DNA from 3 places in the Rhizobium sp. PAMB 3174 genome. Region 2 is predicted to be linked to each of the others. Evidence: predicted binding sites of a transcription regulator. Region 2 holds the regulator's gene; each other region holds the start of a gene.
The links. Region 2 encodes PhoB, which activates phosphate uptake and scavenging genes when phosphate is short. Its sites were predicted from a motif close to TGTCATNNANCTGTCAT; they were not measured.
Positions count from the first base shown of each region.

Region 1: ACU5AY_RS04075 (DUF1045 domain-containing protein) is a predicted target of PhoB. The motif match lies at 4,105-4,121, and genes of this name have one in related genera.
Region 3: ACU5AY_RS10125 (esterase-like activity of phytase family protein) is a predicted target of PhoB. The motif match lies at 5,627-5,643, and genes of this name have one in related genera.

Region 1 is NZ_CM128608.1:860,407-868,556, forward strand. Features, by position in the region: gene ACU5AY_RS04060 (response regulator) at 1-2,190, shown strand, start outside; gene mnmD (tRNA (5-methylaminomethyl-2-thiouridine)(34)-methyltransferase MnmD) at 2,179-2,907, opposite strand; gene ACU5AY_RS04070 (NAD(P)/FAD-dependent oxidoreductase) at 2,906-4,084, shown strand; gene ACU5AY_RS04075 (DUF1045 domain-containing protein) at 4,201-4,908, shown strand; gene puuE (allantoinase PuuE) at 4,990-5,913, shown strand; gene uraD (2-oxo-4-hydroxy-4-carboxy-5-ureidoimidazoline decarboxylase) at 5,916-6,410, shown strand; gene alc (allantoicase) at 6,410-7,432, shown strand; gene ACU5AY_RS04095 (ureidoglycolate lyase) at 7,429-7,929, shown strand; gene uraH (hydroxyisourate hydrolase) at 7,926-8,150, shown strand, end outside.
Region 2 is NZ_CM128608.1:3,027,360-3,035,509, reverse strand. Features, by position in the region: gene phoR (phosphate regulon sensor histidine kinase PhoR) at 1-110, shown strand, start outside; gene pstS (phosphate ABC transporter substrate-binding protein PstS) at 400-1,458, shown strand; gene pstC (phosphate ABC transporter permease subunit PstC) at 1,563-2,516, shown strand; gene pstA (phosphate ABC transporter permease PstA) at 2,520-3,362, shown strand; gene pstB (phosphate ABC transporter ATP-binding protein PstB) at 3,359-4,162, shown strand; gene phoU (phosphate signaling complex protein PhoU) at 4,210-4,929, shown strand; gene phoB (phosphate regulon transcriptional regulator PhoB) at 4,956-5,639, shown strand; gene ACU5AY_RS14545 (GcrA family cell cycle regulator) at 5,786-6,319, opposite strand; gene ACU5AY_RS14540 (acetylornithine transaminase) at 6,721-7,920, shown strand; gene argF (ornithine carbamoyltransferase) at 7,950-8,150, shown strand, end outside.
Region 3 is NZ_CM128608.1:2,123,039-2,131,188, forward strand. Features, by position in the region: gene ACU5AY_RS10110 (AAA family ATPase) at 1-918, opposite strand, end outside; gene ACU5AY_RS10115 (metallophosphoesterase family protein) at 923-2,161, opposite strand; gene ACU5AY_RS10120 (aldo/keto reductase) at 2,326-3,312, shown strand; gene ACU5AY_RS10125 (esterase-like activity of phytase family protein) at 3,374-5,575, opposite strand; gene ACU5AY_RS10130 (DMT family transporter) at 5,714-6,607, opposite strand; FMN riboswitch at 6,707-6,856, opposite strand; gene ACU5AY_RS10135 (GNAT family N-acetyltransferase) at 6,967-7,395, opposite strand; gene ACU5AY_RS10140 (hypothetical protein) at 7,520-8,023, shown strand; gene hupB (DNA-binding protein HupB) at 8,111-8,150, opposite strand, start outside.

The DNA of each region.
Region 1 (8,150 bases), 2.0 Mb from region 2:
TTCGACAAGCCGCAGGAAGTGGAATACGAAAACGGCAAGTTCGTCGTCGTTTCCAATCGCCACCTGAGCGACGGACGCCTGCTGATGATCTACACCGACGTGACCACCATCCGGTCGCGGGAGATGGAGATCGATCAGGTGCAGGAACAGCTTTCCCGCCTTGGCCGGTTCATCTCCGATGCGACCCGGGTCATGTCGCAGGGGCTGCTGCTGATCGAGGACGGACGCATTCTGCTGTCGAACGATGCGCTGCCGGCCATGCTGGAACTGCCGCCGGAAGTGCTGATGCCCGGCGCTGCCTGGGCGGACCTCATTTCGCATTGCGCGGCCCGTGGCGACTTTGAGGGCGAACTTGCTGACCCGTCGGCCGAATGGGACAATTTTCTCCTGAATGATCAGGCGTTTTCCGCCGGTTTCCTGGCCGCCGGCAAGACCTGGGTGCATATGGAGGCCTCGCCCAACGGTCTCGGCCAGTGGACCATCGTGCTCACCGACATGACCGAGATGAAGCAGCGCGAGGAAGAGCTGAAGGTCGCGCTCGCCCGCAGCGAAGCCGCCGACCGGGCGAAATCGGACTTTCTCGCTGTCGTCAGCCACGAAATCCGCACCCCGATGAACGGTGTTCTGGGAATGGCCGAACTGCTGGCCAAGACCGATCCCGATCCGCGGCAGAAGACGTTCATCGACGTGATGGTCAAATCGGGCAAGGCGCTGATGACGATCATCAACGATATCCTGGATTTCTCGACGCTCGAAGCCGGTCAGCTGCGGCTTGTCAGCCAGCATTTCGACCCGCTCGAGGCAGTCGAGGACGTCGCGACGCTGATGTCGGCCGCGGCCTTCGAAAAGGACCTCGAGATATTCCTGTCGAGCGACGACAGTCTGCCGAGCACGCTTGTCGGCGATGCGGGCCGCCTGCGGCAGATCCTCACCAATATCGTCAGCAATGCTATCCGCTTTACCGAGGCCGGTCATGTGCTGATCGACCTTGCCTCACGCACTGACAAGGACGATCCGTCGTGCGTCACGCTGGTCCTGACGGTTCGCGACAGCGGCATCGGCATCGAGGCGGACAAGCTTCCGACGATTTTCGACAAGTTCCACCAGCTCGAGGCGGGCAACAGCGCACGCTACGAAGGCATCGGGCTGGGACTGTCGGTGACGGCAACGCTGGTCGAGCTGTTCGGTGGCACGATTTCGGTCGAAAGCGAGCCGGGTGTCGGCAGCGCCTTCACCGTCGAGTTGCCCTTTGCCGTGGCGTCGCATCGCGAGCGGGTCTGGGCGCTCCCTGTCGATCTCGGCGGCAGCAGCGTGCTGGTGATCCATTCGAATCCGATCGGGCGCGAGCTGCTCAGCGCGAAACTCTCCGACTGGGGCTGCGAAGCCGTTGTGGCGGAAGACGCCGGCATGGCGATGCAGATCCTCAAGGCGGCACTCGAAGCAGGTGTGAAGCCGGCGGCAATCATCGTCGACGAACGGCTCGACGACATGAAGGGGACTGCCGCCGTCGGCATCATCCACCGCGAGATCTGCCCGCACATACCGGCCGTTCTGTTGTCTTCGCTGGACGCGGCCGAGCGCGGCCAGCCCAAGACCGGGACGATCGCGGATACCTATGTCGTGAAGCCCGTTCGCTTTGGCATTCTGCGCAGCACGCTGATCGAGGTCTTGCGCACCGCTGCGCGCATGGACGGTCAACGCCGCGACACATTCCTCCCGGTACCACCTGTGGACGGGAGAGCCCGGCCCCGGCCGGCGGTCGGGAAGACGGATGCACAGCGGATCGATGTACTGGTCGCCGAGGACAACGAGGTCAACCGGATATTCTTCTCGCAGATCCTTCTCGAGGCGGGCTTGCGGTTCAAGATGGTCGAGAATGGCGCCGATGCGGTGGCGAGCTGGGAGGCGCTCTCTCCGTCCCTGATCCTGATGGACGTCTCCATGCCGGTGATGGACGGGTTCGAAGCCGCCAGGATGATCCGCGAACTGGAGCAGGAGCGATGCGACGGCGCGCATGTGCCGATCATCGGCGTCACCGCCCATGCGCTCGAACGGGAGCGCGAGGTCTGCCTGCACGCGGGCATGGATGATCACATGGCCAAGCCGATCGTGCCTTCGGTCCTGCTCGACAAGATCCACGCGCTCTTGAGCGATGTGGAAGGGGCGGGGGCGGGGCAGTCACGCCCCTGAGGGCGCGGCCTTCGTTCCAAACAGCATTTCGCGTTTGCCCGCAAATCCCGGCCGACGCATGACCTCGAAGCCGGCGGCTCCGAGATTGCGGCGGACGAAACCTGCCGCTGCATAAGTGGCAAATGTGCCGCCCGGCGCCGTCTTCGCACAGACCGTGGCCATCAGTTCCGGCGACCACATGTCCGGGTTGCGGGAGGGGGCAAAGCCGTCGAGATACCAGGCATCGAAAGGCATGTGCACGGCCGGAACAGTGTCTGCCGCCGGGCCGCAGAAGATCGTCAGCGTCGTGCGGCTGTCGAGTTCGAGCGTGAGGATGCCTTCTGGCGCGTCGGGCCAGAGCGATGTCAGGCCCTGCCGTTCGGCATCGATCTCCGGCCAGTGGGCGAGCGCCCTGTCGATCTCCTCGCGCTGCATGGGATAGAGCTCGAACGAGGTGAAGTGCAGATGACCATCCGCTGTTCGTGACTGTTTCCATTGCCGCCAGGTTTCGCAGAGGTTGAGACCGGTGCCGAACCCCAGTTCGCCGATGCGGAAGTCAGCGCCTGCCTGCCATCTCGCCGGCAGGCCGTTGCCGTCCATGAACACATAAGCGCATTCCAGCCGTCCGTCCGTCTGGCAATAAAAGTGGTCGCCAAAGGCGGTCGAATAGGGCATATCGCCCTCGCGCCATTCTAGCCTGTTGCCGGAGGCGCTGTCGTTCGAAATTGGATCCGTCATGAGCCAAGCCGATAATACCGCGTTTGCAAGCGGTCAATCGTCCGCCGGTCTTTTGATCGTCGGCGGCGGCATCATGGGGCTTTGGGCGGCTCTAAAGGCGATGCAGTCGGGCCTCGATGTCTTGCTCGCCGATGCGGGCCGTTTGGGCGGGGGCACAAGCAACGGCTTTCTCGGCGCACTGATGTCGCATCAACCCGACCGCTGGAACGCCAAGAAGCAGTTTCAGTTCGATGCGCTCGTTGCGCTTGAAGACGAGGTCGCGGCGCTGGAAGAGATGACCGGGCTTTCGACCGGATACCGCCGCTGCGGCCGTCTTCTGCCGCTGACCCACGAGCAGAACCGGGAGCGCGCCTTCGGTCATTCCGAGGATGCGCGGCTGAACTGGCAAGTCCCGGGCGAAGATTATGTCTGGCAGGTGCTGGAGCAGTCGCCATTTGCGGCGTGGCCTCATGCCGAAGCCGCGCCCTTTGGCGTGGTGCTCGACACGTTTGCGGCCCGCGTGTCGCCGCGCGCATTGACGGCGGCGCTGATTGCCGCTCTCCGGCAGTCGGGCCGGGCGCGGCTTATGGAGAACGCGGCGGTCACGTCCATCGATGCGAAGGCGGGGGTCGCCTGCGTCGGCGGGAACGACATCCGTTTCGGGCACTGCCTGATTGCCGCCGGCGTTGGCTCCTTCCCGCTCGCCGAAACCATGGCGCCGACGGCAAAGCCGATCGGCAAGCCGGTCAAGGGGCAGGCCGCACTGTTGAAGGCGGAGATCGATCCGGCGCTGCCGGTCATCTTTCACGACGGCGTCTATGTCGTGCCGCATGAGAATGGGCTGGTTGCTGTCGGCAGCACCAGCGAGGAGGAGTTCGACCAGCCGTTCGCCACCGATGGTCTGCTGGAGGATTTGCTGGAGCGGGCGAGAGCCCTTGCGCCATGCCTTGGCGAAGCGCCGCTTGTCGAACGCTGGGCGGGGCTCAGGCCGAAGGCGATCGGCCGCGATCCGATGGCCGGCCGACACCCGGCATTCGAAAACGTTTCCTTTCTGACCGGTGGCTTCAAGGTCAGTTTCGGGATCGCCCACCGGCTTGCCGAAGCAGTCGTCGGCGAGATCGCCGGCAGGCCGTCCGGCATCGTCCTGCCGGAGAGCTTCGTCGCTGAACGGCACTTTGTCCTGGCCGGCAAGATTTGAGCGCAATTCCGCCTTCTCCCCGTCGTCAATCTGTTACGCAAATCACCTAAACCGGCGCAAACAGCATCGGAATGACCGATGCCGACGGATTTCATCCTTCTTTCGGGATGTGCGACATGCGCTATTCTATCGCCTTCACACCGCCGCCGCGCCATGTGCTTTCTGAGGCGGCGGCCTTGTGGCTCGGCCGCGACGCTTTCGCGGGCCACCTGTACGAACCGCACGGCATCGGTGGCCTCGGCATCCATGAGATTGCCTTTCACACCGCGCTGCCGCGCCGGGCGGGTTTCCATGCCATGCTGCAGGCGCCGTTCCGGCTGAAGGATGACGCCAATCCGGCGTCTCTCCTGAAGCACATGATGACATTTGCCGGCGGTCGCCAGCCGTTCCTGCTGCCACCGCTCGAGGTCGCGCGGGTCGGGCAGGGGCTCGGGCTGATCGCTTCGACCTATCCCTATGAAATGCACGAGCTCGCCTGTTCCGTCATCCACGAGTTCGATGCCTACCGGGCACCGCTCAGCGACGTCGAGATCGAGCGGCGCAATCCGGACGTTCTGAACGCAACCGAGTTCGCCAATCTCCACCGCTGGGGCCATCCGCATGTGATGGACGAATACCGCTTTCACATGATGCTGACGGGCGCGCTCAATGCGTCCGAGCTGGAGCGCTTCGAGCGGGCGTTGAAGCGCTTCTTCGCGCCGGCGCTCGAAATGCCGCTGGAAGTGGCCAATCTGGCGCTGATGATCGAGGAGGAGCAAGGGGCTCCCTTCCATGTGCATTCGCTGCACCCGCTTGGGCCCGTGTCGCAGAAAAAGAGGGCGTAGAACGCGCCGCTTTTTGCCTTGGCGCCCTCGACAATCCAATCGCACCTGATAATTTTTGACCGAATGGAAAAAGGTGCGTCGATGGACATAGACAATTATCCCCGCGATCTTATCGGCTACGGCCGTCAAACCCCCGACCCGAAATGGCCGGGCGATGCGCGGATCGCGGTGCAGTTCGTGGTCAATTACGAAGAAGGGGGCGAAAGCTCCATACTGGACGGTGATCCGGCGTCGGAATCGCTCCTGTCGGAAATCGTCGGCGCGCAACCCTGGCCGGGTCAGCGCAATCTCAACATGGAATCGATCTACGAATACGGATCGCGCGCCGGCTTCTGGCGTCTGCATCGCATGTTCACCAGCCTGAATGTTCCGGTTACCGTCTACGGCGTCACGCTTGCCATGGCGCGCAATCCGGAAGCGGTTGCGGCCATGAAGGAAGCCGGCTGGGAGATCGCCAGCCACGGCTATCGCTGGCTCGAATACAAGGATTTTCCGATCGAGAAGGAGCGCGAGCACATTCTCGAGGCTGTGCGGCTGCACAAGGAACTGACCGGCTCGCACCCGCTCGGCATGTATCAGGGCAAGCCGTCCGACAATACGCTGAAGCTTGTCATGGAGGAGGGTGGCTTCCTCTATTCGAGCGACTCCTATGCCGACGATCTGCCCTACTGGGTGCCGGGTCACGATGGCAAGCCGTTCCTCATCATTCCCTATACGCTTGAGACGAACGACATGCGGTTTGCGACGCCGCAGGGCTTCAACGCCGGCGACCAGTTCTTCAACTACCTGAAGGACGCCTTCGACGTGCTCTACCAGGAGGGCAAGGAGGGGCAGGCGAAGATGATGAATGTCGGCCTGCATTGCCGCCTCGTCGGCCGTCCGGGCCGCGCCGCCGCGCTGAAGCGTTTTGTCGAATACGTGCTTTCCCATGACAAGGTGTGGATCCCGAAGCGGATCGAGATCGCCCGCCACTGGCATGAGCACCACAAGCCGCAGATCATGTGACCATGGACAGACAGGATTTCGTAGCCCGCTTTGGCGGCATATTCGAGCATTCGCCATGGGTCGCGGAGCGGGCCTATGATGCCGGGGTCACCGAACCGCTGTCGGCGAGCAGTGTTCACGCGGCGCTCTGTTCGGCGTTCCGCGCGGCAAGCGGGGAGGAGAGGCTGGAGGTTCTTCGCGCCCATCCCGATCTTGCCGGCAAGCTCGCCATCGCCGGCAAGCTGACCGAAGACAGCCGCAAGGAACAGGCCGGCGCCGGCCTCGATCAGCTGACGGCCGAGGAGCATGCGCGGTTCACCGAACTCAACCTGGCCTATGTGGCAAAGTTCGGATTCCCCTTTATTATTGCCGTGAAAGGCCTATACAAGGACGCCATTCTGGCCGCGTTCGAGACACGCATCCACCATGAGCGCGAGGAGGAGCTGGTGACAGCCTGCGCGCAGGTGGAGAAGATCGCCCGGCTGAGGCTGGACGCTATATTTTCGGAGAATTCCTGATGACTGAAGTAAGTGAGGTCCTGCTGCCCGATTTCGCGGCGGGTGCCGTCAATCTCGCCTCGGCCCGTCTCGGCGCCAAGGGCATTTTCGTGACCGACGATTTCTTCGCACCGGTCGACCGCATGCTGTCCGATGATCCGGCCGTGTGGAAGGCCGATGCCTATGACGACAACGGCAAATGGATGGACGGCTGGGAAAGCCGGCGCAAGCGCACGCCCGGCCATGACTTTGCGATCATCCGGCTTGCCATGCCGGGAAAGATCTTCGGTTTCGATGTCGATACCCGCTACTTCACCGGCAATTACGCGCCCGCGGTCTCGATCGAGGCGGCCTTCGTCGAGAGCGGCGATCCGACGGATGCGACCGCGTGGACCGAAGTGCTCGCCAAGTCGACGCTCGGCGCCAGCGCTCAGTTCTTCTTCGAGAACGGCGATCGCGACAAGGTGTGGACGCATCTGCGGGTCCACATGTATCCCGATGGCGGCATCGCCCGCCTGCGCGTCTACGGTGCCGCGCATTTCGACTGGTCGAAGGTGTCGCCCGAGCAGGAAATCGATCTCGCCTACATCTTCCACGGCGCCAAGGCGCTGACCTGGACGGACGCCCATTACGGCCATCCCGACAAGATGCTGTCGCCCGGGCGCGGCATCAACATGGGCGACGGCTGGGAAACCAAGCGCCGACGCGGCCCCGGTCATGACTGGACCATCATCCGCCTCGGCCATCCGGGCATCATCAAGCGGGTCATCGTCGACACGCATTTCTTCAAGGGTAATTTTCCCGACACCTGCGAGCTGCTCGGCGCCTATCTGCCGGATGCCGGCGAGACGATCAGCGAGGCGGAAATTGCCGCGTCCGAAAGCTGGAAGCCGATCCTTGCCCGCCACAAGCTGGAGATGGACCACGAACATGTCTTCGCTGGGCACACCGTCGCCGATATCGGGCCGGTCACGCATGTCCGCTTCGCCATGCATCCGGATGGCGGCGTGATGCGCCTCAGGCTGATGGGCCACAAGGCGTGAGCCGTACACTTCCGATAAGGCCGCTGACCAAGGCGGCCTTTGCCCCTTTCGGCGATGTTCTGGAGGCAGATCCGCAGACGATGCGGTTGATCAACGGCGGCACGACCGAACGCTTTCACGCGCTTGCCACCGCCGAGGCCGAAGGCGAGGGCGCTTCGGTCATCCTCAACATCTTCCGCGGCCAGGCGCGCAGCTTTCCCTACACGGTCGACATGATGGAACGGCATCCGTTCGGCAGCCAGTCGTTTACGCCGATCTCCGGCCGGCCGTTTCTGGTGGTGGTCTCCATGGACGAGGACGGAAAGCCCGGCGAGCCGCAGGTTTTTCTCGCTGAGCCCCATCAGGGCGTCAACTACCGCCGCAATGTCTGGCACCATCCGCTGATGGCGATCGGCGAAGCGTCCGACTTTCTGGTTGTCGACCGCGCCGGACCGGGTAACAATCTCGAGGAATTCTTCTTCGACACACCCTTCAAGATCACGGAGCCGAAGCCATGACCGGTCTTACCACGCATGTCCTTGACGCCGCCCGCGGCACGCCGGCCGAAGGCCTCGTCATCGATCTTTTCCGGATGGACGGCGCCGAACCTGTGCTGATCAAGACGGTGGTGACCAATGCCGACGGCCGCGTCGATGGCGGCTCTCTGCTGCAGGGTGATGATTTCGCTGTCGGCCGCTACGAACTCCTGTTTCATGCCGGCGATTATCTGAAGGCAAAA
Region 2 (8,150 bases):
GCACTGGCCTGGGGCTGGCAATCGTCAAGCACATCCTCACGCGCCATCGCGCCAGGCTGCTTGTTTCCTCGGAAGTTGGCAAGGGCGCCAAGTTTACCGTCCGTTTTTGACATGTTGAAGGGCAGGTGATTTGTCTTTGAAAATAATATTGTTTATTTTCAATATCTTAAACTGTCACAAAACTTTCACTGAACTGACATAAAAGGGTGGCGCTGGAGCGGATATGACAAGCGGGCCGGGCGCCGGAAAGGTCAACAATCCAGCGCCGCAGACCAGGGGGATGAAGAAGCGTTCCTTGGGTTGCAGCGACGGAAAACGCCAAGCCGTCAACTGTTGTCCGGCCCCGACAGGCACCATTCGCGGTGCTTACAAGATCGAATTCCAAGAGGAGCGACCTCAATGAAAAACTTCTTCCGTCCAATGGCCTATGCCGTGGCAGTGGCTGCCTCCGCAGGCTTCATGTTCTCCGCCGCCCAGGCTGCCGACATCTCCGGCGCTGGCGCTACCTTCCCTTACCCGATCTACGCAAAGTGGGCTGACGCCTACAAGAAGGAAACCGGCATCGGCCTGAACTACCAGTCGATCGGTTCCGGCGGCGGTATCAAGCAGATCAAGGCGAAGACCGTCACCTTCGGTGCTTCCGACGCTCCGCTTTCCGGTGATGAGCTCAACGAAATCGGTCTCGCACAGTTCCCGATGGTCATGGGCGGTATCGTCCCGGTCGTCAACGTTGAAGGCCTCAAGCCGGGCGATCTGGTTCTCGACGGCGAAACCCTCGCCAAGATCTTCATGGGTGAAATCACCTCCTGGGACGACGAAGCCATCAAGAAGCTGAACCCGGACGTCACCCTGCCGTCGCAGGCGATCGCCGTCGTTCACCGTTCGGACGGTTCGGGCACCACCTACAACTTCACCTACTACCTCGCTGACGTTTCCGCCGACTGGAAGGAAAAGATCGGCGTGGACAAGGCTGTAGAATGGCCGGTCGGCATCGGCGCCAAGGGTAACGAAGGCGTTGCCAACAACGTTGCGCAGACCTCGGGCTCCATCGGCTACGTCGAGTATGCTTACGCCAAGCAGAACAAGATGACCTATGCCGACATGCTCAACAAGGACGGCAAGAAGGTTGCTCCGACGGCTGAAGCCTTCGCTGCTGCTGCCGCCAACGCTGACTGGAACTCGCAGCCGGGCTACGGCGTCATCCTCGCCAACCAGCCGGGCGCTGAATCCTGGCCGATGACGGCTGCTACCTGGATCCTCGTCTACAAGCAGCCGGAAGACGCTGCTGCGACCGGTTCGGCTCTGAAGTTCTTCGACTGGTCCTACAAGAACGGCGGCAAGATGGCCGACGAACTCGACTACGTCGCGATGCCGGAAAGCGTCGTCAAGAGCGTTGAGGAAATGTGGGCCAAGGACGTCGTCGGTTCTGACGGCAAGCCGCTCTACTCCGCAATGTAATGCATGAATGAAGAGGGGCGAGTTCTCGCCCCTCTTCTTCTTTCGGTTCCAGGCCTGCGAAGGGGAATAGCCGCATGTCGATGGCAGCAGTCACAGATCAACAAATGGCAGGTCGCCGCGAAAAGGTCGTCCGGCGCTTCGCTCTGACCGATGCGGTTTTCCATGCCGTTTCCCGCGCATCCGCTGTCATCGTCCTCCTTCTTCTCGGTGGTGTTGCGGCCTCGCTGTTCATCGGATCGTGGGACGCTCTTTCCAAGTTCGGCTTCTCCTTCCTTGTCACCGAAAGCTGGAACCCGGTGAAGGAAAACTTCGGCGCCGCTGCTCCGATCTACGGCACGATCGTCACTTCCGCGATCGCCATCCTGATCGCCGTGCCGATCGGCATTGGCATCGCCATCTTCCTGACCGAGCTCTGCCCGCGTCCGCTGCGCCGCCCGATCGGCATCGCCATCGAGCTACTCGCCGGCATTCCGTCGATCATCTACGGTATCTGGGGCCTGTTCGTTTTCGCACCGTTCATCCAGACGAAGGTTCAGCCCTTTGTAATCGATCTTTTCCACGACGTGCCGATCCTCTCCAGCCTTTTCGCCGGCCCGCCCTACGGCATCGGCCTGCTGACCTCCTCGCTGATCCTGGCGATCATGGTCCTGCCGTTCATCTCGTCGATCACCAAGGATGTGTTCGACACGGTGCCCTCGGTGCTGAAGGAATCCGCCTACGGCATCGGCTGCACCACCTGGGAAGTGATGAAGAACGTCGTCGTTCCCTATACCCGCGTTGGCATCATGGGCGGCGTCATGCTCGGCCTCGGCCGCGCTCTGGGCGAAACCATGGCCGTCACCTTCGTCATCGGCAACGCCCACCGCATCAGCGCCTCGCTCTTCGCACCGGGCACGACCATTTCGGCGACGATCGCCAACGAATTCACCGAAGCGGATGGCGAAATGTACACGTCCTCGCTGATCGCTCTCGGCCTTATCCTCTTCATCATTACCTTCATCATCCTTGCCATCGCGCGCTACATGCTGATGCGCATCGAGAGCAAGAAGGGAGCCTGACCGATGTCCTCGATCTATCCCCGTCGCAAGATCAAGAATACCGTGATGATGACGCTCTGCGTCGTCGCCGCCGGCATCGGCATCATCTGGCTTGCGCTCATTCTCGGCGCGCTGGTCTACAAGGGCGCCGCCGGTCTGAACCTGCAGGTCTTCACCGAAATGACTCCGCCTCCGGGTGAGGAGGGCGGTCTTCTGAACGCCATCGTCGGCAGCCTGATCGTGACCATCATCGCGATGTTCGTCGGCACGCCGATCGGCATCCTGGCCGGCACCTACATGGCCGAGTACGGCCGCTTCAGCAAGCTGACCATGGTCGTGCGCTTCATCAACGACATCCTGCTGTCGGCACCGTCCATTGTCGTCGGCCTGTTCATCTACGAGATCGTGGTGCGCCCGATGGGCCACTTCTCGGCGCTGGCCGGATCCTTCGCGCTCGCCGTGCTGGTCATCCCGGTGGTGCTGCGCACGACGGAGGACATGCTGAGCCTCGTGCCGAACGCGCTGCGTGAAGCCGGCACGGCGATCGGCGCACCGCGCTGGATCGTCATCCGCTCGGTCGCCTACCGCGCCGCCTCGTCGGGCATCGTCACGGGCATCCTGCTCGCCGTCGCCCGCATCTCCGGCGAAACGGCGCCGCTTCTATTTACCGCGCTCAACAACCAGTTCTGGAGTTCCAACCTCAATGCTCCGATGGCGAGCCTGCCGGTGACGATCTTCCAGTTTGCCCTCAGCCCCTATGAAGAATGGCAGCAATTGGCCTGGACCGGCGCATTGATCATAACCATGACCGTCTTGGGTTTGAGCGTAATTTCCCGTAGCCTGACCGGACGCAGAGAGGACAGATGAGCCAGATGCTTTCCCTAGACAAAGTCGCCCCACAGAAGGCCGCCGAAAAGACGAAGATCGAGATCAAGAATCTCAACTTCTACTATGGCAACAGCAAGGCCCTGAAGGACATCAGCCTGTCTCTGCCGGAGCGCAGCGTCACGGCCTTCATCGGTCCGTCGGGCTGTGGCAAGTCGACCCTGCTGCGTGTCCTGAACCGGATCTACGAGCTTTATCCGAAGCAGCGCGCCGAGGGCGAGGTGCTGATCGACGGCGAGAACATTCTCGACAAGTCGAAGGACCTGAACCTGCTGCGCACCAAGGTCGGCATGGTGTTCCAGAAGCCGACCCCGTTCCCGATGTCGATCTACGAGAACATCTCCTTCGGCATCCGCCTGTACGAGAATCTCAATAAGAGCGAGATGGACGAACGGGTGGAAGCTGCCCTGACCCGCGCCGCCCTGTGGAACGAGGTGAAGGACAAGCTGCATGCCAGCGGCCTCAGCCTGTCCGGCGGCCAGCAGCAGCGCCTCTGCATCGCCCGCACCGTTGCCGTCAAGCCGGAGATCATCCTGCTCGACGAACCGGCCTCCGCTCTCGACCCGCTCTCGACCGCCAAGATCGAGGAACTGATCGACGAGCTGCGCGCCGACTACACCATCGTCATCGTCACGCACAACATGCAGCAGGCTGCCCGCGTTTCGCGCCAGACCGCCTTCATGTATCTCGGCGAGCTGGTTGAATTCGACGAGACCGCGAAGATCTTCACGTCTCCGAAGGAAAGCCGCACGCAGGACTACGTCACCGGTCGCTTCGGCTGAGCCGCAGCCGCGCTGAAGCCTGCCTCAAGATATCAGGGAACACCAAAATGCCCTCGACACAACAGCATCTCATGTCGGCCTACGACGATGAATTGAAGTTCCTGCAGCGCCGGATCTCCGAAATGGGTGGTCTCGCCGAGCAGATGGTCAGCGAATCCGTGCAGGCGCTGGTCACCGGCGACCTGGCGCTTGCCCAGAAGCTGATCTCCGACGACGTCGTCCTCGACGTTGGCGAGCGCGAAATCGGCGACGCCGCCGTCGTCACCATCGCCCGTCGTCAGCCGGTTGCGGCAGACCTGCGCGAAATCATGGGTTCGATCCGCATCGCGGCCGACCTCGAACGCGTCGGCGACCTGGCCAAGAACATCGGCAAGCGCGTCATCGCCGTGCAGGGCACGGGTGTGCCGCGCAAGCTCGCCCGGGGCCTCGAGCATCTGTCCGAGCTTGCCTCGGTGCAGCTCAAGGAAGTGCTTGACGTCTATACCAGCCGCTCGGCGGAGAAGGCCAAGTCGATCCGCGACCGCGACGAGGAGATCGATGCCATCCACACCTCGCTGTTTCGCGAACTCTTGACCTACATGATGGAAGATCCGCGCAACATCACCACCTGCACGCATCTTCTCTTCTGCGCCAAGAACATCGAGCGCATTGGCGATCACGCGACGAACATCGCCGAAACGATCTACTACATGACGACCGGCAGCCAGCCGGAAGGCGAGCGTCCGAAGGACGACAACACGTCCACCATGGGCGTGACGTCCGAGTGACGGCTCGATAAGTTGGAGAACCGTGAATGGTCCCGAAAATAGCGGTTGTTGAAGACGAGGAAGCTCTGAGCGAGCTTCTTCGCTACAATCTGGAATCCGAGGGCTACGAGGTCGAGGCGATCATGCGCGGCGACGAGGCGGAAATCCGCCTCAAGGAGCGCGTGCCCGACCTTCTGCTTCTCGACTGGATGCTGCCGGGCGTTCCCGGCATCGAGCTTTGCCGTCGCCTGCGCATGCGCCCGGAAACGGAGCGCCTGCCGATCATCATGCTGACGGCACGTGGCGAGGAGAGCGAGCGGGTTCGCGGCCTTTCGACCGGCGCCGACGACTATGTCGTCAAGCCGTTCTCGATGCCTGAACTGATGGCTCGCGTCCGCGCAATGCTGCGGCGCGCGCATCCGGAAGTTCTCTCCGCCGTCCTTCGCTGCGGCGACATCGAGCTCGACCGCGAGACGCATCGCGTCCACCGCAAGAGTCGTGAGGTCCGCCTCGGCCCGACCGAGTTCCGGCTTCTGGAGTTCCTGATGGCCTCTCCGGGCCGCGTGTTTTCGCGCTCGCAGCTGCTGGATGGGGTCTGGGGCCATGACATTTATGTCGACGAGCGTACGGTCGACGTGCACGTCGGACGTCTGCGCAAGGCGCTGAACTTCTCCAACATGCAGGACGTCATCCGCACCGTTCGCGGCGCCGGCTACTCGATGGAAGTCTGAGCTTCGGCCAGTCCGTACCTCGGAGTTTTTGAGAACCCCGCCCATTGTCGGCGGGGTTTTTCATTTGGCCTAAAGTGCGGATACGGAAACGAAAAACGGGCCCCGAAGGCCCGTTCATCATGGTCAGTCGATTGACGCTGCAGCTATCAGTTCGCGGCCGCCGCGCGACGACGGTCGCTGCTGGTCGGCTGATAGGCGAGGCGGGCGTGATAGTTGCAGTAGGGCGACGTGTCCGGGGACTCGCAGCCGCAGAAGTGGAAGTCGTCCTGCAGCGGATCGCCGACCGGCCACTTGCAGGTGCGCTCGGTCAGTTCGGTCAGGGCCAGGCGGCGGGAGATCGGCACGACGACGTTCGACGCAGGAACGTATCGGAGTTCCTGGATCGCGTTGATCTCGACTTCTTCCTTCAGAGCCGTGGCGCCGGCCGTACGGGTGACGGAGCGGGTCGTGACGCGGGCCGCGTAGTTCGGAGCCTTCGGGGCGGTGACGGCTCTCTTGACCGTGCGCGCAGCCGAGGATGCGCCGCCGGACTTGGCGCGTCCGGGAAGATTGAGACGGTGAACCTTGCCGATGACGGCATTGCGGCTGACGCCACCGAGTTGTGCGGCGATCTGGCTGGCGCTCAGCCCATCCGCCCACAATTTCTTAAGCTTTTCAACGCGTTCGTCTGTCCAATTCATTGGGTCTTCTCCGCCTGCAGTCCAATGCATGGCAGAATCCTTCACCGTGTCCCGAATTCCTCCGGGACGGAGTACGCCTCTTGTACTGCCGGGTGACTTTTTTCCGCCAAGCGCAAATTCTTAATGCACGTTTAACCTAGTGCCAGCCTGACTCCGTGACAAGAGTCGCCGGAATCATCGTGATTCGATTTCGCAGTTTTCCCCAACTTGCTTCTTTTCACTTTTTTGCCTGGCGATGGATGCGAGGCCATCCTTCGAATTTGATGCGGCCGCCGCGATCGCCTGATTTTACAGGTGATTTGTTGACATCGGCGACCTATATGATGATAGTGCGGCAACCGCCCAAAAGGCGGTCTTTTTTATTTGTGCCCAGCCAACAAAGCCCAGGAAAGGTCAGCGCCATGGCTCAGAACGGTCCGCTCTACGATACCTATGCAAGAGCACCTCTGCGCTTCGAGCGAGGCGAGGGGATTTGGCTCGTCACCGAGGACGGCCAGCGCTACATCGACTTCGCCGCCGGCGTTGCCGTGAATTCGCTTGGCCATGCGCATCCGCATCTGGTCGAGGCGCTGACGACGCAGGCCGGCAAGGTCTGGCACCTGTCGAACGTCTACGAGAACCCCGGCCAGGAAAAGATGGCCGCGCGCCTCTCCGCTGCGACCTTTGCCGAAAAGGTGTTCTTCACCAATTCGGGCGCCGAAGCGCTGGAATGCGCCATCAAGACGGCCCGGCGCTACCAGTATGCCAACGGGCATCCGGACAAGTTCCACATCATCACCTTCGAGGGCGCGTTCCATGGCCGTACGCTCGGCACGATCGCGGCCGGCGGCAACGCGAAATATCTCGAAGGTTTTGGCCCGAAGGCGCCCGGCTTCGACCAGGTGCCGTTCGGTGACCTCGATGCCGTCAAGGCTGCGATCACGGACGCGACCGCGGCCATCCTCGTCGAGCCCGTGCAGGGCGAGGGCGGTGTCCGTCCGGCGTCCAAGGAATTCCTGCAGGCTTTGCGTGCTATTTGCGACGAGCACGACCTGCTGCTGATTTTCGACGAGGTGCAGACCGGCGTCGGCCGCACCGGCAAGCTCTTCGCCTATGAGTGGGCCGGCATCACGCCGGACATCATGGCGATCGCCAAGGGTATCGGCGGCGGCTTTCCGTTCGGCGCCTGCCTTGCGACGGCGGAAGCCGCTTCGGGCATGGTCGCTGGCACGCATGGCTCGACCTATGGCGGCAACCCGCTGGCCATGGCCGTCGGCAATGCCGTCCTGGACGTCATCCTCGCCGATGGCTTCCTGGAACATGTGCGCGACGTGGCACTCGTCTTCCGCCAGGGGCTCGCTTCCCTGAAGGATCGCTATCCCGATGTCATCGAGGATTTCCGCGGCGAAGGCCTGATGCTTGGCATCAAGGCAAAGATCCCGTCCGCGGAGCTGCTTGCCGCAATGCGCGAGCAGCATGTTCTCGGCGTGCTTGCGGGCGACAATGTCGTGCGCCTGCTGCCGCCGCTTATCGTCAGCGCGGAAGAAGCCCGCGAAGGACTGGCGCGCATCGAGCGTGCCGCCGAGGCGCTTCATTCCGCTCATATCAAGAAGTCCGCCTGAGGCGGCCAAGCGAATTCTGACAGGTTATCATGGCAGCTCCCAAGCATTTTCTCGATCTTTCCGCGGTCTCCTCGGAGGAACTCAGGGGTATTCTGAACGACGCACGCACGCGCAAGGTGGCGACGAAGGACGGAACGGCTGACAAGCCGCTTGCCGGCAAGATGCTGGCGATGATCTTCGAGAAGCCGTCCACCCGCACGCGCGTCTCCTTCGATGTCGGCATGCGCCAG
Region 3 (8,150 bases), 900 kb from region 2:
CTCAAGCTTGCCGGCGAGATCCCGCCCATCCGTCTCCAGCCGGGCGATCTCCTGCTTCAGCCGCTCCTGACGCTCCAGAAGCACGCGAAGCCGTTCGGCAGAACCATCCTCGATGCCGTCGAGATCGGCGAAGACCTCCAGCGCCCGGGTCTCTGCGTCGATGTCGTCTATCAGCGGCTTCCAGCGTTTCAGGCGGGAGAGCCGCTCGATGGCATGGCCGGTCTCCTTGCGCTCTACCGCGAGCGCCGCCATTTTTGCATCCAGCTCGGCGCGCGCTTCCGAAAGCTTCTTCCAGACATCGGACCGCAGCGTATGATCGCGCTCCGCCTTGCGGGCGGCCTCATAGCGATCAAGCACCTGGTAGAACAGCCGGTTCTGCGACTTGCGCTCGGCGAAGATGCCGTCGGCCTGCTGGTCGAGCTTCTGGCGCAGGTCGCGCATGCCCATCATGCCGGAGGCGGCGGAGAACAGCAGGCTGCCGATCTCGCCCGAGGAATGCAGCATGATGTCGGCGCCCTTGCGCAGCGCATCGGTATCGAGACCGAAGGCGCGCTCGAAGACGTCGCGGCCAAGCGTTCCGAGATAGGGGCTCAGCGCGTCGTCGGAGAGTGGCTCCTCCGCGTCGGTGGCCGCGACCAGCGCGTTCTTGCGCGCCTTGCGGCGGCGGAAACTGATTTCCGCACCGTTGCGGGCAACGAGTTCCGCACCGACGCGCAGGTCACGGTTATCCATTCCAAAAGCATACTTCGGCTTTTGGTCCGGGAAGCCAAAGAGGAGATCGGAAATGGCCGACAGTGCGGAGGATTTTCCCGCCTCATTCGGACCGTAGACGACATGCAGGCCGGCATCGGCGCGAAAGTCCAGATGCCGTCCGGAGAACTTGCCGTAGCGCAGGAGATCAAGGGACTTGAAGCGCATCGCGTCAGTCTCCCCGCCGTGCCGAGGCGATCAGCAGCTCGCGGGCCTCTTCCAGAAGCGCGCGAGCATCGGCGCCGAGTGGCAGGTCTGCCGGCGCACTGCCGGGCGGCATCTTGACGGCAATCTCGGCGATGCGCGCTTCGGCGAGCGCCAGCATCTCCGGCGAGAAGACGTGACCGTCGATCAGGCCTTCGAGATCGAGGCCGTCGAAATGATCGCGCGCCGCCTCGTCCTGCGGAAGCTCAATCGCCAGTTCCAGCTTTTCCAGCCAGAGATCGGCGCCGGCCCGGTGGCAGGCCGCCTGCACCTCGTCGCGGAAATCCGGCCCGGCAGCGGCGATGTCGTGCTTGAGATGCGAGCGGCCGAAAAGCCGCAGCCGCAGCGCCGCCGGCCTGCCCTCCATGGAAGCGGCGACCGGCGCAAGGGCCTGTTCGACCCGCATCAGAAGGGCCGGCATGGTATCATCCGGCATGACCTCGACAGTCGCGGCTGCAAAACGGGCCTCATCGACGATCAGTCGCTCGTGGCGGAGTGCGCCATCCTCGACGGTGACAAGAACGGCGCCCCTCGCCCCCTGCTCGCGAATGCTGCGGCCCTGGATATTGCCCGGGAAGATGACCGGCGGATCCTCGGCGATCACCTCGTATTCGTGCACATGGCCGAGCGCCCAGTAGTCGTATCCCCTCGACTTGAGGTCATCGAGCGAGCACGGCGCGTAGGGCGCATGCGGTTCGCGGCCGGTGAGCGAGGTGTGCAGGACGCCAATGTTGAAGACGCCGGGCTCGGCCTGCGGATAGGTGATCGCCAGATTGTCGTTGGCCGAGCGGTTGGCGAAGCCCTGCCCGTGCAGCGCCACCTTCAGGCCGTCGATGCGGAAGGTCTCCGGCTTGCGGGTCGAAAATTCGTACACGTTTTCCGGCAGGGTGATCGTCTTCGTGATCACGCTTTCGGCGTCGTGATTGCCGCGCAGAAAGTACACGGGTATGCCCGCCCGCGTCAGCCGCGCCACCTGGCGGTTATAGAAGAGCCCGATCGAATTGTCCGGCCAGTCGCCGTCATAGACATCCCCGGCGATGATGACGAAATCGACCTGAAGCTCCACGGCCCGGTCGACGAGATTGGTGAAGGCCTTGCGGCTTGCCTCGACGAACAGTTTCGCCACCTCGGCGTCCTTCAGCGCCAGCCCCTGGAAGGGACTGCCGAGATGCAGGTCGGCGGCATGGATGAAGCGGAAAGAGGTCATTCGTCCTTCGGTCGGTTGGGCATGCGCATCCGTTTTAGGCAATTGCGGCGGTCATGCCTATGGTCATCGGCCCGTCCTCCACCATATTCACCCAGGAGCCGGCGAACTTGTGCGGCCTTCAGGCCGCTGCTATGCCGCATCCAACGCAGACAAGGAGGATAGTCATGCATTACCGCCCATTCGGTCGGACGACATTCACTGTTTCGGAAATCGGCTTCGGCGCCTGGCAGATCGGCGGCAGCTGGGGCGATGTCAGCGAGACCGACGGCCGCGACGCGCTGAACGCTGCGCTCGACAACGGCGTGACCTTCATCGATACGGCCGACGTCTACGGCGACGGCCGGTCGGAAAAGATCATTGCCGAGGTGCTGAAGGCGCGCGGCGGCGAGCGGCCCATGGTCGCCACCAAGGCCGGACGGCGGCTGAACCCGCATGTCGCCGACGGTTACAACAAGAAGAACCTTGAAGCCTTCGTCGACCGCAGCCTTGCCAATCTCGGCGTCGAACGCCTCGATCTCGTGCAGCTCCACTGCCCGCCGACCGAGGTTTTCTATCGCCCCGAGACGTTCGCCGCGCTCGACGAGCTGAAGGCGGCCGGCAAGGTCGGCGATTACGGCGTCAGCGTTGAAAAGGTCGAGGAAGCGCTGAAGGCCATCGAGTATCCGGGCGTCGTCAGCGTCCAGATCATCTTCAACATGTTCCGCCAGCGCCCGGCGGGCCTGTTCTTCGACGAAGCACGGAAGAAGAACGTCGCCGTGATCGCCCGCGTGCCGCTGGCAAGCGGCCTGCTCTCCGGCAAGATCACCGCCGAGACAAAATTCGACGCCGAGGATCACCGCAACTTCAACCGCAATGGCGAGGCCTTCGATGTCGGAGAGACCTTTGCCGGCGTGCCGTTCGAAACCGGCCTGCAGGCGGTCGAGGAGATCCGCAAGCTGGTGCCGGAAGGTGCAAGCATGGCCGCCTTCGCGCTGAAATGGATCCTGATGCATGATGCCGTCACCGTCGTCATTCCGGGCGCGCGCAACGCCGCGCAAGCGAAGTCGAACGCGGCAGCCGCCGAGCTCTCGGCACTTTCCGCCGACGTGATGAAGGCCGCCGAGGACGTCTATGCCCGACTGATCGCCTCGCACGTTCACCAGCGCTGGTAGGAAACGTCAAAGAGGCCCGGCATCGCTGCCGGGCCTCTCGTTACATGATCCTGATATGAGATCAGTTGGTCTTGTTCAGATTGACGGCCCAGAACAGGGTTTCGCCGGAGGAGTCGTCGACGCCGTCATTGTCGGTCACGGCATAGGCCTGTCCCGAGGCGTCGATGGTGAAGCCTTCGATCTTGTCGACGGCATAGCCGTGGGTCGCGGCCAGCATGTCCGGCAGCAGGTCGTGGGCCAGTTCCTTCTTGACCGTCGGCAGCTCGCCGCCGAGCGGCGCCGGCTTAAGCTCGGAAAGCGCGACCTTGTAGATCTTCTTCAGCTTGGCAGCTTCGCCGATCTGGTTATCGCGCTCGACGATATAGGCATAGTCGCCATTGGCGGTAATTTCGGACAGGCCAACCCATCCGGCTTCACCCTTGTCGAGCGGGTAGCGCACGGCGCCCCATTCCTTCGAGGACGGCTTGTAGGAGACGAGCTTGACGAAGCCCTTCTCGTCATCCTTCCATTCGCGCTGCATGGCCATCCACAGCGTCTCGCCGTCGCCTTCGCCGACCTTGGTGATGCCTTCGAAGCCGAAGCGCACCTGATTGGCGTTCAGAGATTCCGGAATGTCGATTACCTGATCAACGGCACCATCGGCGCCGGCGTGGAAGATCTGATGCGGCACGTCCTTTTCCGGATTGCCTTCGTTGGCGATCCAGAAGCCGCCCTTGCCGTCGAGCGTCAGGCCTTCCATGTCGCGGTGCTCCATCGGCGCGCCGTCCTTGGTGATGCGGATGGCGTCCGTGATGACCGCGGGCTTCTGCGTCGCGTCGATGACGAAGATCGACGGCTGCGCCGAATAGAAGCTGTCATTGGTGGCATAGAGCTTGCCGGGGGTCGTGGTATCCGCGGCCAGGCTCGACAGGGCCCCGAAACCGAGCGGATTGCCGTCCTTGTCGTTGGCCGAGACGATTTCCGGGAATGCCTTCTCGCCTTCGCCAAGCTCGTAGAGCATGACATGCGAGCGGGCGCCGCCATCCTCGACCAGGTCGGCCTCGTTGGCCGTGGCGACCAGATTGCGCTGCGGAACGGCGATGATGCCTTCCGGAGCCACGCCCGACGGCACGATCTGCATCAGTTCCGGCTCGGCGCCGGTATCCTTGTAGATGCCGACGACGGAAGCGCGCTCGGACATGACGAAGATGTACTGCTGGTCGCCGAATTTCGCGACCTCCAGGCCTTCCAGCTCGACGCCCTTCTTGCCGGCGCGCTTGTCAGGGAACATGCCGAGCTTGGCGATCTCGCGCTCAAGGCTCGGGCCGGACTCGTAGAGGACCTTGCCGGCCGTGTCGAAGATGGTGAAGCCGCGCGAACCGCCTTCGTAGTCGCCCTCATTGGCGACGACAACGCGATTGTCATCCAGCCACTGGATCGAGTCGGGCTCGCGCTTGACGCCCTTCAGCGAACCGGTGAAGTCGAGCTTGCCGTCCTTCTCGATGTCAACACCATCGATATCGACCGCACCGGCGGTGAAGTGCGAGGTAACTTCGCCGGTCTTGCCGTCGACGATGACGATGTGGTTGTTTTCCTGCAGCGTCAGGGCGATCTGGCCCTTGCCGTTGATGTCGACGAATTCCGGCTCCGGATCTTCCGGTGCGATCTCGGCAAGACCGGTGACGTCGATCTTCTTCAGGCCGGCGCAATCGGCAGCGCCATCCTTGAAGGGAATGGTAACGAGATAGCCGGCCGGCATTTGCGGCAGCTTGCCGTCGTTCAGTTCTTCATTGCGCTCGTTCTCGATGGCAATGGCGGCAAAGGAGCCATCCGGCGCGATCGCGATCGAGTCCGGCTGGCCGCCGAGATCGCAGGAGGCCTCGATGGCGCGGCTCTTGACGTCGATGGTCAAAAGCTTGCCGCTGGTCTTGACGTAGTCCTCGGAGGTGTTGACCGCGGCGAAGACCTTGCCGAAACGGGCGGCGACCGAGGTCGGCTCGCCATCGGCCATGACGGCGCCGAGCGGCTTCGGCGCCTTCGGATCGGTGATGTCGACGAAACCGACTGCACCGAGCGGGCTATCGGAATAGACAAGCGTGTTGCCGTCTTCCGTGGCGGTGATGATTTCCGACGAGGTCGGCGTCTTGGCGTCCTTGTCGGCCGGCAGGTTTGCCGCGACCGGGAAGGCTGCGATGCGGTTGAACACGGGTTCGGCGAATGCGGCTGCGGCGGTGGATGCCAGCAATGCTGCGGTCAGTGCCGCGCGGGAAAATGTCTTCGTCATGGGGACCCCCTGTCTCCTCGAATTGGAACCAGGCGGTTGTGCGCATGCTGCATGACAGGCGCATGACAGCGGGGGCTCATATGCGACGATTTTGCACAGAGACCAAAGAAAACCCAGCAAAAGCCGGGTTTTCGAAGGTCAGGCTGGCCGGCGCCGCCGCTCGTTGTGCATGATGAACAGCGAGGCCCCGAGGATCAGCACCGCGCCGATCCAGAAGGAGACGGTCGGCGCGTAGCCGAAGACGACCCAGCCGGCGAGCACGTTGAGCGGCAGCTTGAGATCGTCGAACGGCTGCACGTAGGCCGCGTCGGCAGCGCGGTAAGCCCTGGTCAGGAGATACTGTGCGGCGGCCGTCAGGACGCCCATCAGCACCAGAAGTCCAAGCGCCAGGCCGGTCGGCACGGCAAAACCGGCGCCGGCCGCCAGAACGCCGTTGACCGGCGTCAGCAGGACGAGAAGCCAGATGGTGATCGTCTCGGGCTTCTCATAGGCCGTCAGGTTCTTGGTGATCAGCGAAGCGCCGCCCCAAAGCAGCGCCGCGATGATCGGCAGGAGTGCCGCCGGCGTGAAGGCTTCCGACCAGGGCTGCAGGATGATCATCGCGCCGGTGAAGCCGGTCGCGGTCGCCAGCCAGCGCACCGCCCCCACCCGCTCGCCGAGGAAGAAGCGGGCGCCGAGGATGATGAAGAAGGGCGAGGTCATGACGAGCGCGATCGCCTGGCCGATCGGCACGGAGGCAAGGCCGACGACCCAGGCCTCGACGCCGAGCGCCGAGAGCACGACGCGCAGAAGGTGATGCCACGGCCGGGCCGTGCGCATGGCGCCGAGGCCGAGCCGCCAGATGACCGGCACGGACAGCACGGAGGCAAACGCATATTGCCAGAAGGCTGCGGCGGCCGGCGGAAAGCCGAGCCGCATCGTCACCCATTGGGTGGCGGTATTGATACCCGCAAAGGCGACACCGGCTGCGACCATCAGGATCGCGGCCGCCACCGGGCGGGACGGGTTGAGCGCTAGGGAGCTCTGATTCATGTCTTTGCTTCTCCAAAAGAGACCAACACAAATCAGGACGCATGAGGTTGAAACGGCTTCAAGCCCGCGCAGGAAACCCGCCCGGATTGCGACCGTCTCTCTCATTCTCTTCCATCCGGACTATGACCGTCGGCTCCGGAATCACACCGGATCTGCTGACCCGCCGGATACACATCCAACGGCGCTCGCGGGCTTGGGGACGAACCCGTTACCGCCGGTGGGGACTTTCACCCCGCCCTGAGAACAGCCCACAGATAGGATATCCCGACGCACCGGGCAAGAGCGCGGGCGTTTCCGGATTGTTGACGGTGCATCACCCGGATGCGCTCCGATTTCGAGAGTGGCCGGAGCCTGCCGGACTAAAGGCCAATCAAGCCCGCTTTCGTCGGCCTGAACCCGCAGCGATGATAAAACTCCTCAAGATGCGGTTCAAAATCCACATGCAGCCATCGAGCCCCACGACTTCCGGCAAGGGCGATAGCCTCTTTCACAAGCCGGCTCGCCACGCCCTGCCTGCGAAACGCGGGAAGAACGCAAGTGTCCAGTATGAACGCATGGATGCCACCATCCCAGGCAACATTGACAAAGCCGACGATGGTATCGCCTTCATATGCACCCACATGACCGAGGCCCCGTTTCAATACATCGGACATGGAGGCCGACGGCTCCTGCCCCCATGCCTCCCGCCACAAAACGGTCAGCGCTTCAACCGATGGGAACGGATCAATCCTGTATTCCAATGCGGCATCTCCGTTATCAGATCGACCCAGGGCAAGAATCTCTATCACGATCCGAGGCCTTCCCTCCATGAGCAGGTCACTGACATCGTCGCGTTGAAGTTGTATACCCCCACTCGGTCATCGAACGCATTGCCGCTGGCTATCAGAAATTGACATGAGGGACCGATTTCCAATGACTAAAACACCAATGCGTCTTGCCGCAGTCCTGCTGCTCATCTCCGCGATCAATCTCACCGTCATGATCCCCGGCGGGCCTATCGAAGTCAGGAGCTTCGCAAGCATCTCGCCGACGATCCTGGCGAGCTTCAATGCCTTCCTCACCATTCTGGGCATGGGCAGCTACGCCCTCGCCTTCTTCCTGTTTTCCGGACGGCGCTGGGCGCTCGTTCCCGCATTGCTCGCGGGCACCGGCTATTTTGCCGTGTATGTGCTGGACCTTGGAGGCATATTCCCGGTCTCCGACGATCCGATGCCCCGCCTGCTCCTCATCCTGGAGACTGCCGGAGCGATCCTGTCGCTGCCGCTCATCGCCCTTACCGCCTCGCTCACCCGCTTGCCCCATACAGATGCCGAAACGAAAACGGACGTCCATATCGACTGGCGACTTATGGGCGGCGCCGCAATCCTCGCCATCGCCATCGTCGTGTTTGCCACCTATGCGGCGATGGGCCTCTGAAACAGGAAAACCCGGTGCATTACTGCACCGGGTTTGAAACTCAATTCCTGTTTCCCAGCGAGGTGCCGGGAAAGACGTCAACATGAATTAGTTGACGGCGTCCTTCAGGCCCTTGCCGGCCGTGAAC